DNA from 2 places in the Paenibacillus antri genome. Region 2 is predicted to be linked to the other one. Evidence: predicted binding sites of a transcription regulator. Region 2 holds the regulator's gene; the other holds the start of a gene.
The links. Region 2 encodes LexA, which represses DNA repair genes until DNA is damaged. Its sites were predicted from a motif close to CGAACATATGTTCG; they were not measured.
Positions count from the first base shown of each region.

Region 1: addB (helicase-exonuclease AddAB subunit AddB) is a predicted target of LexA. The motif match lies at 2,971-2,984, and genes of this name have one in related genera.

Region 1 is NZ_VCIW01000015.1:19,430-24,486, reverse strand. Features, by position in the region: gene addB (helicase-exonuclease AddAB subunit AddB) at 1-2,929, opposite strand, end outside; gene greA (transcription elongation factor GreA) at 3,082-3,555, shown strand; gene FE782_RS20085 (class I SAM-dependent rRNA methyltransferase) at 3,898-5,057, opposite strand, start outside.
Region 2 is NZ_VCIW01000016.1:8,500-25,365, forward strand. Features, by position in the region: gene FE782_RS20955 (methionine gamma-lyase family protein) at 1-575, shown strand, start outside; gene FE782_RS20960 (MerR family transcriptional regulator) at 673-1,083, shown strand; gene glnA (type I glutamate--ammonia ligase) at 1,164-2,492, shown strand; gene lexA (transcriptional repressor LexA) at 2,709-3,329, opposite strand; gene FE782_RS20975 (LysM peptidoglycan-binding domain-containing protein) at 3,684-4,049, shown strand; gene FE782_RS20980 (DUF896 domain-containing protein) at 4,164-4,349, shown strand; gene FE782_RS20985 (hypothetical protein) at 4,355-4,879, shown strand; gene FE782_RS20990 (HAD family hydrolase) at 4,876-5,661, shown strand; gene FE782_RS20995 (Hsp20/alpha crystallin family protein) at 5,776-6,240, shown strand; gene FE782_RS21000 (1,2-dihydroxy-3-keto-5-methylthiopentene dioxygenase) at 6,274-6,816, opposite strand; gene metH (methionine synthase) at 7,052-10,438, shown strand; gene rnz (ribonuclease Z) at 10,440-11,369, shown strand; gene FE782_RS21015 (YbjQ family protein) at 11,451-11,765, opposite strand; gene FE782_RS21020 (prepilin peptidase) at 11,980-12,642, shown strand; gene FE782_RS21025 (molybdopterin-dependent oxidoreductase) at 12,745-13,992, shown strand; gene FE782_RS21030 (hypothetical protein) at 14,080-14,292, shown strand; gene FE782_RS21035 (DEAD/DEAH box helicase) at 14,602-16,866, shown strand, end outside.

The DNA.
Region 1 (5,057 bases), on a different contig from region 2:
GCAGCCGATGGGCTCTCGACTTATAATCGACGATTCTTATGTACCATTCGCCGCGCTCGGCGCGCGCTCCGTCGATCCGGTCGATCCGTCCCCGCAGCTCCATCTGTCGGCCGTCCGGCAACGGCAGCTTGATCGCCGGCATGCCGCCGTCTTCGCCGAACGCGAGCTCCGCCGCCGCTTGGCGGAAGCCGCTGCGCGCCGCTTGGCCCCTCAGCGCCTCCGACGCGCGGCCGACGACCGCTTGCAGCTTCCGGGTCATGTAGCGATGCCGGTTCGAGCTGAACAAAATTTCCGACAGCAGCTTCGGCGCCAGCTCCTCGACCGTCCGGAACGCGAGCGCCGCGCACTCCGCCTCGTCGAGCTCCGCCCACGTCCGGCCTTCTTCCGCGAGCTTCTTCGACAGCTGGCTGAGCGCCGCGTGGTACAGCTGCCCGATGTCGGGCGCTTCGAGCCGGTACAGCCGGCGCTCCTTCAACCCGAGTCCGTATCCCGCGAAATGGGCGAACGGACAGCCGGCGAACGTCTCGAGCCGGGACACGCTCGTGCGGAACGTCTCTCCGTACAGCGCGATCGCCGTTTCCTCAGACAACCGTCCTTGCCGGTTGTCGTAATCGAGGGACGGGAGCAGCCCGAGCAGACGCTCGCGCCAAAACGGTCGTTCCGCCAGCCAGTTGTACGCGGCCCACCAGACGCCCGAGACGGGCTCGCCGCGCTTCCAGCGACGCAGCTGCGGCAGCAGCTCCGCCAGGGCGCGCGAAGGCGTGGAGAGACGCTCCAGCGCCTCCTCGTCGCTCGCCCCGGCCGGCACGTCGCCCGGCACGTACATCGTCTTCGCGTCGGGCGCGAGCCGCTTCAGCGTGCGAATCCATTCGGACGGCAGCAGCGTCGTCCCTTCCGGGTCCGAGAGCGCGTAGCTGACCCAGAGCCCTTCGGACGGCAAGAACAATGCGTTATACAGCAGAAAACGCTCGTCCAACAGACGCCTGCGGCTGTCCGGCGCGAGCTCGAGACCGGCCGCGTGCATCCGCTCGCGATCCGCCTCGGACACTACGCCTTTCTCCTTCGGCCGCATCGGGATGACGCCGTCGTTCACGCCGAGCAGGTACAACCGCTTCACCCCGAACGCGCGCGTCCGATCCAAGCTGCCGACGAGCACCTGATCGAGCGCCGGCGGCACGAGACCCATGCGGATCCCGTCGAGACCGGCCGCGATCATGCCGGCGAACAGCTCCGTATCCGCGGGCTCGTCGCCGACGAGCTCGACCAGCTGATCGAGCGTGTCGACGACGCGGTCCCACAGCTGCTCGTGCTCCTTCGCCCGATCGGGATCCCCCGCGCGCTCCGCGGAATCGCGCCAACGCGCGAGCGTGTCGGCCGCGCCGGTATCCTCCAGGAATGCGAACAACGCCGCCGCCTGCTGCTCGATCGTCTTGGCTTTCTTTAACCGCTTCTCGAAGGCGTGCAGCGGAGCGACGACGAGCGATCGCCACCGTTCGACGCGCTCTTCCCGCGCCCGCTGCCGTTCCGCATGCGCCGCTTCGTCCCCTTCGAGCGGTGCGCCCGCGTTCAACCGCCAAGGTTTCCCGTCGGTCCACCGCGTCCCCTTGATGCCGTATTCGAGAACGACGTTTTCCAACTGGTCCATGGCGTATCTCGCCTCCGACTCGGTCCGGAACGCGCCTCTCGGAAACAACAAATCGGTCTTCGCGGCCCGGAACACCGCATCGTACGTCCATCGGGACTGAACGACGTCGATCGCCGAGCGGACGAGCTCGCCGAGGGGATGGTGAGCGACGGCGCGCTTCTGATCCAGGAAGCACGGAATGCCGTGGTCCCGGAACGCCGCAGCGATGATGTCGCCGTACCCTTCCCAGTTGCGGACGTAGACGGCGATATCCCGCCACCTCGCCGAGCCGGACGAGACGAGCCGGACGATGTCCCGCGCGGCCGCTTCGGCTTCCGCTCGCGGATTCGCCGCGGACGCGACGACTACCGCCCCGTTCGCGTCGAGCGCCGGCGTAAAGGGTCGGCCGTTCGCCTTATCGACGAACGCCCGCTCGAGCGCGGCCAGCGTCGGCGCGGAAGCATACCGTCCCGCCGCGCCGCCCTCCAGCATCGTCGTCGCTTCGACGGGAATGCCCTCTTCCTCCGCCATACGCAGCAGCGTCGTCATCGTCGACGCCGTCGGATGGAACAGCTCCAGATCGTCCGGCGCCTCGTGGGCGCCGTACGCCCGGTCGATCGTCAGCGCGAACGTGACGCGGTCCGCATGCTTGCAAAGCTGCCGCAGCGCCGAGAGCTCCGTCGGCGTGAAGCCGTGGAAGCCGTCCACCCAGATCCGCGCGCCGCGGATCGTCTCCGACGACGACGCATGCTCGCCGAGAAGCGTTAAATAATCTTCCGAGTCGACGTATTTGCCGGAGAGCTCCGTCTCCATGCCGCCGATCAGAAGCGCCAGATCGTGCAGCTTGTCCCGCAGCGCCGGCGGGAACGCTTCGTCCTCCGCCGCCTCGCGCAGCCGCGCCGCGTCGACCGCGTATCGCTTGCACTCCGCGAACCATTCGTTCGCCGCGTCGATCCAGCCGCCGCCTTCCGCGAAACGCCGGAACGCGCGGAAGTCGCGGCCTCGCGACCGCGCGATTTTATATAGAAGCATCTTCTTGCCCGTATCGTCGATATGTAAGCGGGACGCGCCCCCCGCCTCTTGCATGACGCGGAACGCCAGCCGTCGAAAGCTTAAGGATTGCGCGCGGATCGTTCCGCCGAAGCGGGCGACGAACGCGCGGTCGGCCGCTTGCGTCATCTGCTCGGGCACGAGCAGGATCAGCGGCGGCCCGTCGGGAGAGCGCTCCAGCTCTTCCCCGATTTGCTCGAACGCGCTTCGGCTCTTGCCCGCCCCCGCGCGCCCCAGCACGAATCGAATACCCAAACCGAACCCCTCCGAGAGTCTTTTTTTCCAAGGTACACCGTCGAACGGGTGTTTGCAATGGATTTTTTTGCCGAGGCGAATCGTATTTCGATCGCAAAATAGAGTACAATGAGATGTAGAAGAAAAATGGGTGGAAGAAGGAGTTGCGTCGCATGGCGGACGAAGGAATCGTGCTGACCCCCGAGGGACTGCAAAAATTGAAGGACGAGCTCGAGGAGCTGAAGACGGTCAAGCGGAGCGAGCTGGCGGCTCGGTTGAAGACGGCGATCAGCTACGGCGACCTGAAGGAGAACAGCGAGTACCACTCGGCGAAAGACGACCAAGCGTTCATGGAAACGAGAATATTAACGATCGAAAACATTTTGCGGAAAGCCCGCGTCGTCGAATCGATCGACACGTCGACCGTTCAGGTCGGCTCGGTGGTGACGCTGCACGACTTGGAGTTCGACGAGAAGATCGATTACCGGATCGTCGGACCGGCCGAGGCGGACGTCGCCGATAATAAAATTTCGTACGAAAGCCCCCTGGGGCAAGCGCTCATGGGCCAATCGATCGGCAGCAAAATTACGGTGAACGCCCCGATGGGCGAAATTACGTACGAGCTGCTCGACATTAAAGCGGTATAACGGCGGACCGACGGGACAAACGATGTCCCGTCGGTCTTTTCTTTGCAAAACGAGTCGCACGCTCCGCTCGGCTTTGCGCATCGGTTCCTCTTCCCGACTCGTTCGCCGACGCGCTCCCGAATTAGGGAACAGCGATATTCCCTATTTTCGCTCACTCCCCCGTATTTGCCCGAGTAAGAAACATGTACATGTTCCCTAACAGCCGGGAGCACGAGCAATTCCTCAGGTTCGGCTGAGCCAAGGGAAATCCAGGAGAAGGAGCTCCGGGACTACCTCGCCGCCCCAAATTAAAGAGCCGCCCGATGCTCCATCGGACGGCTCCAACCCGAAGCGCTCGCCGCATTACCGGCTCCGCACCTCGAAAATCGCGAACTTCAAATAATTGCCCTCGTCCACGCCGAGCAGCTGCGGATGATCCTTGCCGGCGCCGCGGAACTCGACGAGACGCAGCGCCTTGCCGGCATCGTCCGCCGCCGCGTGGATCGTCTCGAGGAATACATCCGGACGGACGTGATACGAGCAGCTGGCCGTCACGAGATAACCGCCCTCGTTCACGAGCTTCATGCCGTGCAGGTTGATATCCTTATAGCCCCGGCATGCGCCCTCGACCGCGCCGCGGTTTTTCGCGAACGCGGGCGGATCGAGAATGACGACGTCCCAAGACCGTCCGGCGCCCGCCGCGATCGGCTTGGACGTATCCACCTTCGCTCCGGCTTCGCCCGCCTTCGCGCGCGCCGCGCGCTCCTCCAGCCCCTTCGCCTGCTCCCGCAAGTAATCGAACGCATTCGCGACGACGAACTCGACGCGCTCCGAGAAGCCGTTCCGCTCGACGTTGCGGCGCGCCGCTAGAATCGCGTGCTCCGAGATGTCGAGGCACGTCACCTTCTTGGCGCCGTATTTGCAGGCGTGCAGCGTGAAGCTTCCCGTATGCGAGAAGCACTCGAGCACGGTCGCGCCGTCCCAATACGGGAACGTCACCTCTTTGCCGTTCGCGTTGACGGGCGCGGACCGCGTCGCGCCGTCCGCATCGGTCAGCTCCCGCACCGCGATGCCGCTCCGGCGCCCCCAGCCGGTCATCAACGGACGAATCGCCGCCCGATTTTCCCGTTGGTCGAAGAAGTAACCGGTTTTCTGTCCGCTCACGACGTCGACCTCGATCTCCAGCCCATTCTCCCGGATGACGATCGGGCCGCTCGGCGCTTCGCCGTACAGCGTGCCCGTCCGCTCTTCGAGCCCTTCGAGCGCGCGGATGCCGACGTCGCTCCGCTCGTAAATCGTGCGCGGGGCGAATAACTCGACCAACGCCTCGACGATGCTGTCGCGCGCTCGATCCATCCCGAGCGTGACGATCTGCACGACGAGCGTATCGCCGAACCGGTCGACGGTCAAACCCGGCAGGAAATCCGCCTCGCCGTAGGCGATGCGGCAATACCGAGGGTCGTCGACGAACCGCTCCCGCACCTCGAGGCACGTCCGGAACCGTTCCAGGAAGAACGCCTTAT
Region 2 (16,866 bases):
CCTTGATCAAGAACCCGGGGGGCGGACTCGCGCCGACGGGCGGATATATCGTAGGACGGAAGCGTCTTGTCGAATTGGCGGCCTATCGGTTGACGGCGCCGGGCATCGGCGCCGAAGTCGGCTCGATGCTGGGAACGACGCGGGCGATCTACCAAGGGCTGTTTCTCGCGCCGCACGCGGTCGGACAGGCGCTTAAGGGCGCCGTGTTCGCGGCGGCGCTGTTCGACGCGCTTGGCTTCGTCTCGAACCCGAAGTGGGACGATCCTCGCTCGGACATCATCCAAGCGGTACGATTCGACAAGGCGTCGCAGCTGATCGCCTTCGTGCAGAGCGTGCAGCGAGCCTCCGCGGTTGACGCTCACGTCGTGCCGGAGCCGTGGGATATGCCGGGCTACGAGCATCCGGTCATTATGGCGGCGGGTACGTTCATCCAAGGCGGAAGCCTGGAATTAAGCGCGGATGCGCCGATCCGAGAACCTTACACGGCCTATATGCAAGGCGGGTTGACCTTCTCTCATGTGAAAATAGGTGTCGTTTCCGCTGTACAACGGATGATGGAAGAAAGAATCTTGTAAATTTTTATAACATATAACCTAACATCAATTGACAAGTATCCGTCATTTCGTTTAAAATGTACAGTAGCACTTATAAACACTGGAAGGTTGATGTATAATGGGTGATGAAATTCGCCGAAATATGGCATTGTTTCCCATCGGAATCGTTATGAAGCTGACCGATTTGACGGCGAGACAAATCCGTTATTACGAACAGCATGAACTCATTATGCCGGCAAGAACTTCAGGGAACCAACGCCTATTCTCATTTAACGACGTGGAACGCCTGCTGGAGATTAAGTCCCTCATCGAGAAGGGCGTCAATATCGCGGGAATCAAGCAGGTGCTGTCCCCGGTCAACAAGGAGTCGGACGACGCGACGGTGCTTAACGAGCATACGGAGGTCAAGCGGCGCGAGCTGACCGACAAGCAGCTTCATAAGATGCTCAAGCAGCAGTTGCTCGGCGGAAACCGAAGAGGACAGGTGTCGCTCATTCAAGGCGAGCTGTCGAGGTTCTTCAATCCATAGAGGGAAGAAGACGTCGAAAGACGTTTTTCTTTTGACGATGCAAATCAGTCGCCGAACTATATTTGATGGGAGAGATCGCTTTGGGTTACACGAAAGACGATATTATGCGGATCGCGAAAGAAGAGAACGTGCGGTTCATCCGTTTGCAATTTACGGACTTGATGGGCATTATCAAGAACGTGGAAATTCCGGTCAGCCAGCTGGAGAAGGCGCTCGATAACAAGATGATGTTCGACGGTTCGTCCATCGAGGGTTACGTGCGGATCGAGGAATCCGATATGTACTTGTACCCGGACTTGGATACGTGGGTCATCTTCCCGTGGGTGACGGAAGACCGCGTCGCTCGTTTGATTTGCGATATTTACATGCCGGACGGCACGCCGTTCGCGGGCGACCCGCGAGGAATTCTGAAGCGTGCGCTTCGCGATGCGCAGGAGCTTGGTTTTACGGCGATGAACGTCGGTCCGGAACCGGAGTTCTTCTTGTTCAAGACGGACGAGAAGGGTAATCCGACGCTCGAGACGAACGACCAAGGCGGATACTTCGACCTCGCGCCTACGGACCTCGGCGAGAACTGCCGCCGCGAAATCGTGCTCGTGCTCGAAAAGATGGGCTTCGAAATCGAAGCGTCTCACCATGAGGTCGCTCCGGGTCAACACGAAATCGACTTCAAATATTCCGACGCGATTCATGCGGCCGACCAAATTCAGACGTTCAAGCTCGTCGTCAAGACGATCGCGCGCAAGTATAACTTGCACGCCTCGTTCATGCCGAAGCCGCTGTTCGGGATGAACGGCTCGGGCATGCACTGCCATCAGTCGTTGTTCCAAGGCGACACGAACGCGTTCTACGACGAGAGCGACCGCCTGGGCCTCAGCGCTACGGCTCGCCACTACATGGCCGGCGTACTGCGCCACGCTCGAGGCTTCGCGGCGATCACGAATCCGACGGTCAACTCGTATAAGCGTCTCGTTCCGGGATACGAAGCGCCGGTGTATGTGGCTTGGTCGGCGAGCAACCGCTCCCCGATGATCCGCATCCCGGCATCGCGCGGACTCAGCACGCGGGTCGAGGTGCGCAACCCGGATCCGGCGGCGAACCCGTATTTGGCGATGGCGGTCATGCTGGCGGCCGGTCTCGACGGCATTCGCAACAAGCTGTCGCTGCCTGCGCCGGTCGATCGGAACATCTACGTCATGAGCGAAGACGAACGGGAATCCGCGGGCATTCCGAGCCTGCCGGAAAACCTTAAGGAAGCGCTCGACGAGCTGCTTGGCAACGAAGTCGTGTGCGACGCGCTCGGCGATCACGCGCTCGCGCACTTCGTCGAGTTGAAGGAAATCGAGTGGGATATGTACCGGACCCAGGTGCATCAGTGGGAACGGGACCAGTACTTGGCGTTGTATTAAGTTGGATCGAGACCGACCGCGAGCGATCGCGGTCGGTTTTTTTGCGCAGCGGCTGCGTTCCGGTGCTGCCTCCCTCGTATACCGTCGCCAGACGTCGAAACGATCATCAAACAGCCCTGCACGGTGCACGCCGATGAGTGGGGGAAGTCCTATTACGCTTGATCCGAACTTGGAAGAACGAAAGAACCCGGCGCATGCTGCGCCGGGTTCTTGGTCTTAGTGAAGCTCGCGGAAGATGCCGATGACCTTGCCGAGAACGGTCACGTGATTGTAGCGAAGCGGCTCCATCGTCGGATTCTCCGGTTGAAGACGAATGTGGTCGCGCTCCTTGTAGAACGTCTTAACGGTAGCTTCGTCGTCTTCGGTCATCGCCACGACGATGTCGCCGTTGGATGCCGTCTGCTGTTGACGCACGATCACGTAATCGCCGTCGAAGATGCCGACGTCGATCATGCTTTCGCCGACGACGGAGAGCATGAACACTTCATCGTCGCGAACCATATGCGACGGAAGAGGGAAATATTCTTCGACGTTCTCGACGGCGGTAATCGGTTGGCCTGCGGTCACCTTGCCGACGAGCGGCACGCGGGATACCGCGAGGCGAACCATCTGACGTTCGTCTTCGTCGCCAAGCAGCTCGATGGCGCGAGGTTTCGTCGGGTCTCTGCGAATGAAGCCCTTCTTCTCGAGCCGGTCGAGATGGCCGTGAACGGTAGAACTGGACGCGAGGCCGACGGCTTCGCCGATCTCCCGTACGGAAGGCGGATAACCCTTCTCGCGAACTTCGCTTCTAATGAATTCGAGAATTGCTTGTTGCCGGTTCGACAGCTTCGTCAAGTTCGATCACTCCAAGGAATGGTAATTAATTACGAGAAGTATAACACAGAACCGGAGTTCGTACAAACATAAGTTCGAATCGACTTGAAAGGAAGTAGGACTTCGGAATGTCATTCGTACGGCAGGGGGGAGCGGAAGGAGATGGAAGACGCGATCGGCCGCAGCGATGGAGCGCCGCGTTCCCGATATAACGAAGCGCTTCATTAAAAGGCAACGGTTCGGACGGTGGATAAGCAAGGCGATACGAAGAATAGGAGAACAAAAGTTCTCAATTCCCGTTGACACAAACGGGTGTTCGTGTTATTTTGATATCAGAACAAATGTTTCGGAACAAACGTTTGGAGGACGATATCGATGAGAACGAACACATACAGACAGCGGAACGGCAAGCAACAAGCGAGAAAGAAGTTCTTCGTACGGATGATGATGTTTCTCGCGCTGATCGGATTCAGCGCTACGTCGGGCGTCATGCTTCACGCCAGCGCCAACCAAGAAGACAACTCTACCGCGGTGACGACGACCGCCGAATCGGCCGCCCAGGCGAGCGTTCTCGATACCGGTTCGATTCTATGCGTAGAACCGGGGGACACATTATGGAAGATCGCGAAGGCGTACGGTCCCGACGATGTCTCCGTGAAGTCGTACGTGCAGAGCATTATCGAAGCGAACGATCTGGATTCCGCCAGCCTTCAAGTGGGACAAGTGTTGCGACTCCCTTAATACGTAAAACAGATCGCCGCCTGCCGGATATTCGGCTGGCGGCGTTGTTCGTTTTCCGCCTTGACTTGCCTCTTCCTCCTATGTTTAAGTAATTGAAGAAAGGAGTAGGTCATCATGATATCCGGACGCGTGCAACGCATCAACGAGCTGGCGAGAAAGCAGAAATCCGTCGGACTGACGGCGGAGGAGAAACTGGAACAAGCCGAGTTGCGCAAACAATATATCGACAACTTGAAGGCCTCGCTCCGGCAGCAGCTGGATTCGATCGAATTCGTAGACGACGAAGAGAAGAAGGACTGAGACGTATGTCCCGAAAATGGGAACGCATGGTGGAGAAAAACTCCAAACGGATGAATCAAGACCGATTGAAAAAAGGGCAGACGCCGATCGGCGCGAAAGACGGCCCGGAGAAAATCAAGGGGAGAAGCTGGGTGTTCCCGTTAGTGCTGGCTTCCGCCGGCATTCTCTTCGCGTTCACGATGCCGCAGGCGAACGCCGGAGACACGTTATATCAGATCACGGTCGCGCTGTATTTGCTGCTTGCGCTGTTTCACTTCTTCGTACGGAGGCCGTTCCTTAAGGTCGGGAAGAACGAGCTCGGCTGGAGAACGTATGCCGGGGACCGGTCCGTCGCGGCGCAGGACATCGCTACGATTCACATCGGCGACAATCGTTCGACCGTGATGCTGAAGGACGGGAAGACGAAGCGTTCGTTCTCCAAAGCTTATCATCTGTATCCGATGAATCGGATTAACGAGGCGCTGACGCAATTCGCGGCGGCTCACCATATTCCGCTGAACGGAGCGGAGAAGGAGACCGTAGGGGCATGAAGAAGAAAGCCGTGCTTTTCGATTTGGACGATACGTTGTTGTGGGACGAGCGATCGGTGCAGGAGGCGTTCGACGCGACGTGCCGGGAAGCGGCCGAAGCGGTCGGCGTAGACCCGAAGGCGCTCGAGTTGTCCGTGCGGAAGGAAGCCCGCGCGCTGTACGAAAGCTACGAGACGTTCCCGTTCACGCAGATGATCGGCATTAACCCGTTCGAAGGGCTGTGGGGCAACTTCCGCGAAGGCGCAGCCCCGGAGTTCCGGATGATGGAACGGCTCATGCCGCAATATCGCGCCGACGCGTGGACGCGCGGATTGCTCGCGTTGGGCGTCGACGATCCGGAGCTCGGCGCCCGGTTGGGCGAACGGTTCCCGGCGATTCGCCGCAGTCTCGCGTACCTCTATGAAGAGACGTACGAAGTGTTGGACGAACTCCGAGGCAACGCCAAGCTGCTTCTGCTGACGAACGGCTCGCCGGACCTGCAGAAGGAGAAGCTCGCCGGCGTACCCGAGCTGTCCCCCTACTTCGATCATATCGTCATCTCCGGCGATTTCGGCCGAGGGAAGCCGGATCCGGGCATCTTCCGCCATGCGCTGTCGCTGCTCGAGGTCGAGCCGGAGGAAGCGATCATGATCGGCGACAAGCTGACGACGGATATTCTCGGTTCGAGCCGCGTCGGGATGGACAATATTTGGATCAACCATCATGGCGCTTCGATCGGCGAACACACGGCGCCGAAGCACACGGTCACGAGATTGCGAGAAATTCTTGCCATTATTCTATAACGTTCTTATTGGTGCCGCGGAGCGCAGATCCGCGGCCTTTCTTATGAACCGAACGTCTCCGCTCGGCATACGCTGTAAGATACACTGGGCGCAAGCGGAGGAGGTTCGCTCGACATGAACGACGTATGGAAAGACCGGAGGTTCCGGAACGGGTGGAAGTCGTTCGAAGGCATGATCCGGCGCAAGATACAGTCGGTGCGGAATTCGCCGTCGGCGAGGAACGAATACGAGTGGGACCGGCTCATGGGGGAGGCGCTGGCGTACCTGGAACGGCACCGCGCCTCGGGATATACGTGGGAGTGCTTCGAGACGTTCAAGTCGGTTATCGTCCGGGTGACGATGCCGTCGGACGGCGCAGACAAGCTGCCCCGGCTTCGCTTGGACGATCGTACGCTGACGTTGACAGGCATACCGGGGAAGCTGGACGAGACGATCGAGCTGCCGGCCGCGGTCGTGCCGAGGAAGCCGCGAGCAGAATACGCGGACGGCGTCGTGGAAATTCGGCTCCGGAAGCAGTCGGCGGTGAAGCCGACGCGCCGCGTGCGCTGCAGCGCGAAAAAATCCCCTTCCGGCCGGTAAGCGGAAGGGGATTGTTCATTTCAAATAACGATCTTATGCTTTCTGGAACGCCGGGTCCGCGAACGGATGAGCGATCCAACCTTCCGTCTCGATGAACAAGCGAACCGCGACGATCTGGCGATTGTCCATCAACGTGAAGAAGTGCGGTTTGTGCTCCGGCACCGAGATGACGTCGCCGGCTTCGAGTTCGACGTCGAAGTAGCCGACGTCGTCCGTGCCCTTGATAATGAAGATGCCTTTGCCCGCCGTAATCGCGCGCACTTCGTCTTCCGTATGCGTGTGGACGTTCTCGAATTTCTTGAGCAGCTCCTCCAGGTTCGGCGTCGCGTCGGACAAGGCGACGATGTCCCACGTGCGGTAGCCGCGGCGGGCCGCGAGATCTCGGATTTCCTCGTCGAACGTCGACAAGATTTCCGCTTTCTCCTCGTCGCTCAGCACGAATTTATCTTGAAGATGCGCCGGCAGCTTAGCGGGGTTCCAATGCTCGTACAATACTTCTTGACTGCTCAGGAACGCGCGGACGTTCTCTTCGCCCGAGATGCGTTCTTCCGTGTTTCGAATGCGAATTTCCGCCATCCGAATCCCTCTTTCCTTATTGGAGTTGTTATTTATAATGATTCTAAAGAGTGAAGCAATGAATCGTATTATAGAATATTTTAACCTCTCTGTCATCGGTTTTGTCAAATAACTTTTCCAAATCCGAGTAATTTGCTACACTATGTTAAATCGGCAAGGGGAGTGGGGTCTGGTTGTGACGAAGACATTATTAGAACAACAATTGGAAAAGAAGATCTTAATCATAGACGGCGCTATGGGAACGATGATTCAACAAGCGGACGTTACGGCGGCCGACTTCGGCGGCGACGAGTTCGACGGGTGCAACGAGCTGCTCTGCGTCACGCGACCGGACCTCATCCGCGGCATTCATGAAGCGTACTTCGCCGCAGGGGCGGATCTGGTAGAGACGAACAGCTTCGGTTCGACGAGCGTCGTCTTGGCGGAATACGACATTCCGCACCGAGCGAGAGAGCTGAACTTGGCCGCGGCGCGCCTCGCAAGAGAAGCGGCGGACAAGTTTTCTACGCCGGATTGGCCGCGTTTCGTCGCGGGCGCGATGGGACCGACGACGAAGACGCTGTCGGTGACGGGCGGCGTGACGTTCGAAGGACTCGTGGAGTCGTATTTCGAACAGGCGCTGGCGCTTCTCGAAGGCGGGGTCGACGCGCTCCTGCTCGAGACGAGCCAAGATACGCTCAACGTGAAGGCGGGCAGCATCGGCATCCGCAAGGCGTTCGATCAAGCGGGCAAGACGGTGCCGATCATGATCTCCGGCACGATCGAGCCGATGGGCACGACGCTGGCGGGGCAGAACATCGAATCGTTCCTCGTTTCGCTCGAGCATCTGAAGCCGGTCTCGATCGGTCTGAACTGCGCGACGGGACCGGAATTTATGAAGGATCATATCCGGACGCTGTCGGCGCTGACGGATGCGGCGGTGTCTTGTTATCCGAACGCGGGTCTTCCGGACGAGAACGGCAACTATCACGAGTCGCCGGAATCGCTCGCGAAGAAGCTGGCCGGCTTCGCGGAGCAGGGCTGGCTGAACATCGCCGGCGGCTGCTGCGGTACGACGCCGGACCATATCCGCGCGCTGGCGGACGAGCTGTCGAGCTACCGCCCGCGGCCGCGCGACGGCGAGCATCCGCCGGCCGTGTCCGGCATCGAGACGGTGTATCTCGAAGCGGACAATAAGCCGCTGATGGTCGGCGAACGGACGAACGTGATCGGTTCGCGGAAGTTCAAACGTTTGATTTTCGAAGGGAAATTCGAAGAGGCGTCGGAAATCGCGAGAGCGCAGGTGAAGAGCGGAGCGCATATCGTCGACGTGAACCTCGAGGACACGGAGCTCGACGAGAAGAAGTCGATGGCCGAGTTTCTGCAGCTCGTGACGAAGAAGGTCAAGGTACCGCTCATGCTCGACTCGACGAACCACGAAGTGCTCGAGGTCGGCTTGAAGTATTCCCAGGGCAAGGCGATCATTAACTCCATTAATATGGAAGACGGCTTGGAGCGGTTCGATCGCGTCGTGCCGCTCATTCATAAATACGGCGCCGCCGTCGTCGTCGGTCTCATCGACGAGAAGGGCATGGCGGTATGGCCGGAAGACAAGCTGCGCGTCGCGAAGCGCTCGTTCGATATTTTGACGAGCCGGTACGGGGTCAATCCGCGGGATATCATTTTCGATCCGAACGTGTTCCCCGTCGGCTCGGGCGATCCGCAATACGTCGGTTCGGCGGCGGCCACGATCGAAGGCATTCGTCTGATCAGCGAGCAGTTCCCGGAAAGTTCAACGATTCTCGGCATCAGCAACGTCTCCTTCGGCCTGCCGCCGGCGGGGCGCGAGGTGCTGAACTCCGTGTTCCTGTACCACAACACGAAGGCGGGGCTCGGGTATGCGATCGTCAATACGGAGAAGCTTGAGCGATACGCCTCGATTCCGGAAGAGGAGCGCAGGCTCGCGGAGGATCTGATTTTCCATACGAGCGACGAGACGCTCGCCGCGTTCGTCGCGTACTTCCGGGAGAAGAAGGTCGAGAAGAAGGAGAAGACGAGCAGCTTGACGCTCGAGGAGCGGCTGTCTTCGTATATCGTGGAAGGCACGAAGGAAGGGCTCGTCCCGGATCTCGACGAGGCGCTGACGAAATACGCGCCGCTCGACATTATCAACGGGCCGCTGATGGCGGGGATGGACGAAGTCGGCCGGCTATTCAACAACAACGAGCTGATCGTCGCGGAAGTGCTGCAGAGCGCCGAAGCGATGAAGGCCGCCGTCTCCCATCTCGAGCCGTACATGGAGAAGTCCGAGTCGAGCGTGAAGGGCAAGATCATGCTCGCGACGGTGAAGGGCGACGTGCACGATATCGGAAAAAATCTCGTCGAGATCATCTTGACGAACAACGGATACAAGATCATTAACCTCGGCATCAAGGTGCCGCCGGATCAGTTGATCGAAGCGTACCGGAAGGAAAAGCCGGACGCGATCGGGTTGTCCGGCTTGCTCGTCAAGTCGGCGCAGCAGATGGTTACGACCGCGCAGGACTTGAAATCGGCGGGCGTCGAGGTGCCGATTCTCGTCGGCGGCGCCGCGCTGTCGCGGAAGTTCACGAAGACGCGGATCGCGCCCGAGTACGACGGCCTGGTGCTCTACGCGAAGGACGCGATGGACGGTCTCGACCTCGCGAATCGGATCATGAACGCCGAGGAGCGGGAGCGACTCGTGCAGGAGTTGCGGGAGGCGAAGGAGTCGGACGTGAAGGAGTCGGGACGGAAGGAGAAGTCGGCCGTCGCCGACGAAGGTCCGAAGGTGTCGAACGTCTCCCGCGACGTCCCGGTCCAGGTGCCGAAGGATACCGACCGGCACGTGCTTCGCGACTATCCGGTTTCGCATCTGCTGCCGTACGTCAACATGCAGATGCTGCTCGGCCACCATCTCGGGCTGAAGGGCAAAGTCGCGACGCTGCTCGAGGCGCGCGATCCGAAAGCGACGCAGTTGAAGAGCGTCGTGGACGAGCTGTTCGAAGACGGAATCAAGAACGGCACGCTGAAGGCGAACGCGGTGTACCGGTTCTTCCCGGCGCAATCGCGAGGGAACGACGTCATCGTCTACGATCCGGACGACACGTCCCGCGTGCTGCAGACGTTCACGTTCCCGCGCCAAGACGTCGAGCCGTATCTATGCCTTGCGGACTACCTGAAGCCGACGGAGAGCGGCGAGATGGACTATGTCGGCTTCCTCGTCGTGACGGCGGGCGCCGGCATCCGCGCCAGAGCCGAGGCGTATAAGGAGCGCGGCGAATACTTGCTCTCGCACGCCGTGCAGGCGGTCGCGCTCGAGACGGCCGAGGCGTTCGCGGAACGCGTGCACCAGATGATGCGCGACGTATGGGGAATTCCGGATCCGGCGAACCTAACGATACAAGGGCTGTTCGGCGCGAAGTACCGCGGGCAGCGGTTCTCCTTCGGGTATCCGGCCTGTCCGAACCTGGAGGATCAAGCGCCGTTGTTCGAGCTGCTGCAGCCGAGCGATATCGGCGTCGAGCTGACGGACAGCTTCATGATGGAGCCGGAGGCGTCCGTGTCGGCGATCGTCTTCGCGCATCCGGAAGCCCGATACTTTAACGTAGATAAGGCGGAGTAACGTGGAATTGTATTTTCTTGGCACGGGGGCGGGCATGCCGACGCGGGGGCGCAACGTCACGTCGGTCGCCCTGAATCTGATGCCGGAACGCGGCACGGTATGGCTGTTCGACGCGGGGGAGGGCACGCAGCACCAAATGCTGCGCTCCCCGATCAAGCCGGGAAAGCTGGAATTTATTTTTATTACGCATCTGCATGGCGATCATCTGTACGGTTTGCCTGGGCTGATGACGAGCCGATCGTACCAAGGCGGGGACGAGCCGCTCACGTTGTTCGGGCCTCCGGGCTTGCGGCGGTTCGTCGAGACGGCGTTCGAGGTGAGCGGCGCGCATCTCGATTACGAGGTTCGGGTCCGAGAGTTCGAGGAGGGCGTCGTGTTCGAGGACGAGCAGTTCCGCGTAACGGCGGCGAAGCTCGAGCATCGGATCGATTCGTACGGCTTCCGAATCGTGGAGCGGGACACGCCGGGGGCGCTCGACAGCGCGAGGCTGACGGCGGAGGGCTTCCGTCCCGGCCCGCAGTATGCGCGGCTGAAGCGCGGCGAGACGGTGACGATGCCCGACGGGCGTACGATCGACGGCAGGGCGTATCTCGGGCCGGAGCTGAAGGGACGCACGGTCGCCGTCTTCGGCGACACGCGGCCTTGCGGAAGCGAGCTCGAGCTCGCGCGCGGGGCGGACGTGCTCGTACACGAGGCGACGTATATGCACGAGAAGGCGGACAACGCGCACAAGTATTACCACACGACCGCGACGCAAGCCGCGGTCTTGGCCGCCGAGGCCGGCGTCGGGGCGCTCATCCTGACGCACTTGTCGTCGCGCTACCAAGACGAAGCGGTGCACCGGCTGCTCGAGGAGGCGCGGGCGATCTTTCCGCGCTCCCACGTGGCGGAAGACTTCTGGTCGTATGTTATTCCGAGACGGGCGGAATAACAAGGAAAAGGCGAACTTCTCGGCGGGAAGGTTTCTTCCCGCGAGCGTTCGCCTTTTCCTATGTTCGAGCTTGGGGCGGTCTTATTCCGCTCGAACCGCCGTGCCGCTCACCGTCACCATCAGCATGCCTTCCCGCACGACCTCGTAATCGATGTCGATGCCGACGACCGCGTTGGCGCCGACGCTTCGCGCGTATTGCTGCATCTCTTGGATCGCGATTTCCCGCGCCTCCTTGAGCTTCTGCTCGTAAGCGCCGGAACGGCCGCCGACGATGTCGGTGATGGACGCGAACAAGTCGCGCACGATGTTCGCGCCCATAATCGCTTCGCCGTTCACGATGCCGAGGTAATCGGTAATGCGCTTGCCTTCGATCGTATTCGTCGTCGTAATGATCATAGAATGGATCCTCCTTCAGGTTGAACCGCTTGATGGATAATACGGTTCCCCGTCGAACGGCGTTTCATTTCTTTACCAGAAAAAAGATCAACCCCGTGAAACAATTCAACCGTGGATTTCCGCCCGAGAAACCCGTATACTGACAATACACAACGAGACGATTCCCAAGGTGACTCCACGCGAGTTGCCTTGTTTGTTTTCAAGGAGGTGTCGGATGGAAGTCAAGGAGCTTGCGTTCGCCGCCGCTGCTGCGGCGGCGGGCGTTCCGCTCGGCGCGTTGGCGGACGCGTGGGCGCGTCGGGCGCTTTCGCGCCGCCGGGCGCCTGGCGAAGGACGGTCGACGCGCGGGCTTGCGGCGGCTGCGGCATCGGCATCGTGCGCGTGGATCGGCTTGCGTTACGGCCCTGCGGACGCGGAGTGGCTGCCCGCCGCGCTGCTCGCCGTCGTAATGGTCGCGATCACGATCACGGACATGCGCGCGATGCTCATTCCGAACGCGATCGTCTTCCCCGCCGTCGGACTCGCGGCGCTGCTTCGGCTTCTCTGGCATCCGCTCCCCTTGTGGGAATACGCGGCCGGGGCAGCGGTCGGCTTCGGGCTGCTGTTCGCCGTATCCTTCCTTAGCAAGGGCGGGATCGGAGGCGGCGACGTGAAGCTGTACGTCTTCGTCGGGCTCGTCTGCGGACTGCAGGCGACGCTGCTGTCGCTGCTCCTCGCCAGCTTCGCGGGGACGGCCTACGGAATCGTCAGACGGCTGAGCGGGAAGCGCGGCGGTACGGTTCCGTTCGGCCCGTTCATCGCGGTCGGAGCGTTCCTGTCGATGATGTACGCCGAGCGGTGGCTGGAACGTTACGCAACCTGGTTGTCCCAGGCTTAATTCGAATGATTTCATCCCGCGAAACATGAACGGCATGAATTCGGAAACGGATGATTCACGGCCTTAATCGAATCTGGTGCGCCATCGAAGGAGGCGAATCGAATGAGCGGATGGATGGAGAGGTATACGTCGAAGTCGGGAAAGAAGCTCCGCCGCATTCATGCATGGAACGGGTGGGTCGTCGCGGCGTTGGCCGTATCCGGTATCGTGCTGTTCTTGCCGGCGCTGCGCGGAGCGACGGCGCCGATCCGCGTCGCGCTGAAGCAAGGGCATATCTGGGCGGGCGTCGCTTCGATCGTCCTGCTCCTGCTGTATTTGCCGTTCCTCGGGAAGCACGTCAAGCAGCTTCGCGCGAAGCCGGCGCAAGCGGGCAACTTGACGATCGTCTTATTGCTGCTTGTCGGGTGGAGCGTCTCGGGCGTCGTCCTATGGCTGGAGCGGTCGGTGCCGCCCGCGTGGACGTCGGCGGCGCTGCTGGCGCACGACGCGCTGACGTGGGTCGGCGTTCCGTATGCGATCTTCCACTCGGCGACGCGAAGCCGTTGGGTGCGAGAGCGCCGAGCGGCCGAACGCGCGGCGGCGGGCGACGACGCGGAAGCCGAGCGCAGCTATCTCCGGTACGACGGGTCCCGCCGGCGACTCCTGAAGGCCGGCATCGTCGCGGCGTTCGCGGTCGTATTCGGCCCCGTGGCGTACCGTCTCTGGAAGCGACTGGACGCTCAAGGCGGCGTCGCCGTCGAAGAGATCGAAGCGGCGCCGCCGGCGAACGGGCAAGAGCTGCTGACGCCCGCGCCCGACTCGTCGCCGCCGATCGGCGGCGGCGCGGAAGGCAGCTTCCGGATTTACACGGTGACGTCGATTCCGAGGTTCGACTCGGCGGCCTGGTCGTTCCGCATTCACGGACTTGTAGAGGAGCCGATCTCTTGGGATTGGCCCGCGTTCGCGAAGCTGGCAAGGAAGGTACAGGTGAGCGACTTCCATTGCGTCACCGGGTGGTCGGTGTACCATGCGACGTGGGAGGGCATCCCGCTCAAGGAGCTGCTCGCCGCGGCCGGCGTCAAGCCGAACGCCCGGTACGTGAAGTTTTACTCGGGAGACGGCGTCTACACGGATGCGTTATCGCTGGAGCAAGCGGAGATGGACGACGTAATGGTCGCCGCGCTGATCGACGGCAAGCCGATTCCGGAGGACTTAGGCGGACCGGTCCGATTGATCGTCCCCCGCATGTACGCGTATAAGTCGGTGAAATGGTTGGAATCGATCGAAATCATCGATCGCGATCATATCGGGTATTGGCAGGAGCGAGGATACGAGGTGGACGCGTGGGTACCCGGCGCGAACCGGGCGTAACGGAAGAAAGAGGATCCTGTAATAGAAATATCGTCCATGGGTACACTACCCACGATGTATACCGATTTCGGGGAGGCACCCATTCCTATGCAATTGAACCGTTACGACATGGCCGTTATCGAACAGGCATTGCGAGAAGCGATCAATCAAGGCGCGGATTATCACAAAATTTCGACGTACCAGGCGGTGCTCGGGAAGCTGAACGAAGCGCACGGCGCCGCTGCCGCGAGCCGGACGACGATGGAGCGGAACGACGGATTTCGGTACGATACCGACGATTCGTCCGATTTGCGGGCGTAGCGTCGAGGAACTTTTCCCGGGAAACCGCAGGAAGCGACAAGAGAGAACGCGGAATCGACAAGTTTTCATACAATTTCGACAAATGCGACAACTCGCTTGCCGCAAGAAAGCCGGGGCTCGAGCTCCGGCTTTTTTTGGTGCGCGTTCGGGCGGGGACGTTCGACCCATCCGGAGGTGCGTCGGTACATCCGGGGGGCGAAAGGCTCGGGTAGAAGATCGATAAGTTCTTTTTCTGTTTTTCGACTTCCCAGGCGAACGTATATTCTGTAGAATAGAAGGTATGTATCGACTGGCGAGGAGAACGAACGCATGAACCGATTAACCGGCAAGGTTTCCTCCATGGAGGAGCTGCTTGAACTTATAAGGTCTAAGAAAGAAATTTTGGAAAACGTCACCGAATGGCGCACCCTTCCCCCGCGCGAGGCGAAATTCTCCGATTTCCCGACGGAGCTTCGCCCGGAAATCCGCGCCGCGCTCGAGGCGAAGGGCATCACGAAGCTGTACACGCATCAGGCGTCCGCCTTCCGCGAAATCGCTGCGGGCCGCCACGTCGTCACGGTGACGCCGACCGCGTCCGGCAAGACGATGACGTATAATTTGCCCGTCATGCAGCAGCTGCTCGAGGACGACAGCTCAAGGGCGCTATATCTGTTCCCGACGAAGGCGCTCGCGCAGGACCAGGTCGCCGAACTGCAGGAGACGGTGGAGCGGATGGGCGTCGAAATCAAGGCGCATACGTACGACGGCGATACGCCGCCGACGGTGCGGACCGCCATTCGCAACGCGGGCCATATCGTCGTGACGAACCCGGACATGCTGCACAGCGCGATCTTGCCGCATCATACGAAGTGGGTGAAGCTGTTCGAGAACGTCAAGTTCATCGTCATCGACGAAGTGCATTCGTACCGGGGCGTCTTCGGCAGCCACGTGGCGAACGTCATCCGCCGATTGAAGCGCATCTGTAAATTCTACGGTTCGAATCCGCAGTTCATCTGCGCTTCGGCGACGATCGCGAATCCGAAGGAGCACGCGGAGAAGCTGATCGGCGAATCTGTCGCCCTCGTCGACGACAACGGCGCGCCGGCGGGCGAGAAGCATTTCGTGTTTTACAATCCGCCGGTCGTCAACCGGCAGCTCGGCATCCGCAAGTCGAGCGTGCTCGAATCGCAGCGGCTCGCGGCGTTGCTGCTGAAGCAGGGCATCCAGACGATCGTGTTCGCGCGCAGCCGCGTGCGGGTCGAACTGCTGCTTACATACTTGCAGGACCTCGTGAAGAACGAGCTCGGCACGAAGTCGATCCGAGGGTATCGGGGCGGCTATCTACCGAAGCAGCGCCGCGAGATCGAGAGGGGGCTTCGCAGCGGCGACATCCGCGGCGTCGTGTCGACGAACGCGCTCGAGCTCGGCATCGACATCGGACAGCTGCAAGCGTGCGTGTTGAACGGCTTCCCCGGCACGATCGCCAGCACATGGCAGCAATCCGGCCGGGCGGGCCGGCGTCACGAGACGGCGGTGACGTTCTTAGTGGCGAGCAGCAACCCGCTCGATCAGTACGTCATTCAAAATCCGGATTTCTTCTTCGAGCGATCGCCCGAGCAGGCGCGCATTCATCCGGATAACTTGCTCATTTTGCTCGATCACGTCAAGTGCGCGGCGTATGAGCTTCCTTTTCAACAAGGGGATACGTTCGGCGAGGAGCGGCTCGAGGACCTGCTCGAGTTTCTGGTGGAGGAGCGGGTGCTGCACCGGAACGGGGGCAAGTATTACTGGATGGAGCAGCACTTCCCCGCGAACAACATCTCGCTGCGGACGGCGGCCCAGGAGAACATCATTATCGTCGACATGACGAAGCCGGAGCATAAGGTGATCGGCGAGGTCGACCGGTTCAGCGCGCAGACGCTCGTGCACGAGGAAGCGATCTACATCCACGAAGGCGTGCAGTTTCAAGTGGAGAAGCTGGACTACGAGGAGAAGAAGGCGTATGTTCGCGAGGTCGACGTCGACTATTACACGGACGCGAATCTCGCGGTCGATCTGAAAATTTTGCACGCGGACCGGGAGCGTTCCGGCGGCGCGGGGCATACGACGAATTACGGCGAAGTGACGGTAAACGCGCGGGCGACGATCTTTAAGAAGATTAAGCTGCGCACCCACGAAAATATCGGCGCCGGACCGATCCATCTGCCGGAAGAGGAGCTGCATACGAGCTCGTATTGGATTACGCTCGCGGACGAGCTCGGCGGGTTCCGGTCGGCGAACGACCTGCAATACGCGCTGCTGGGGCTCGCGAACGTGATGATCCACATCGCGCCGCTGTATTTGATGTGCGACCCGTTCGACATCCGCGTCGTGCCGCAGGTGAAGGCGGTGCAGTCGAAGCTGCCGACGATTTTCTTCTACGACCGCTATCCCGGCGGCGTGGGGTTAAGCGAGCGGCTGTACGAGTCGCATCGGGAGCTGCTTGCCGAGGCGAGACGCATAATCTCCGGCTGCTCTTGTTTGAGCGGCTGTCCGGCGTGCGTCGGGCCGATCGAGGAGGTCGGCCTGCTCGGCAAGTCGCTGGCGCTCGAGCTC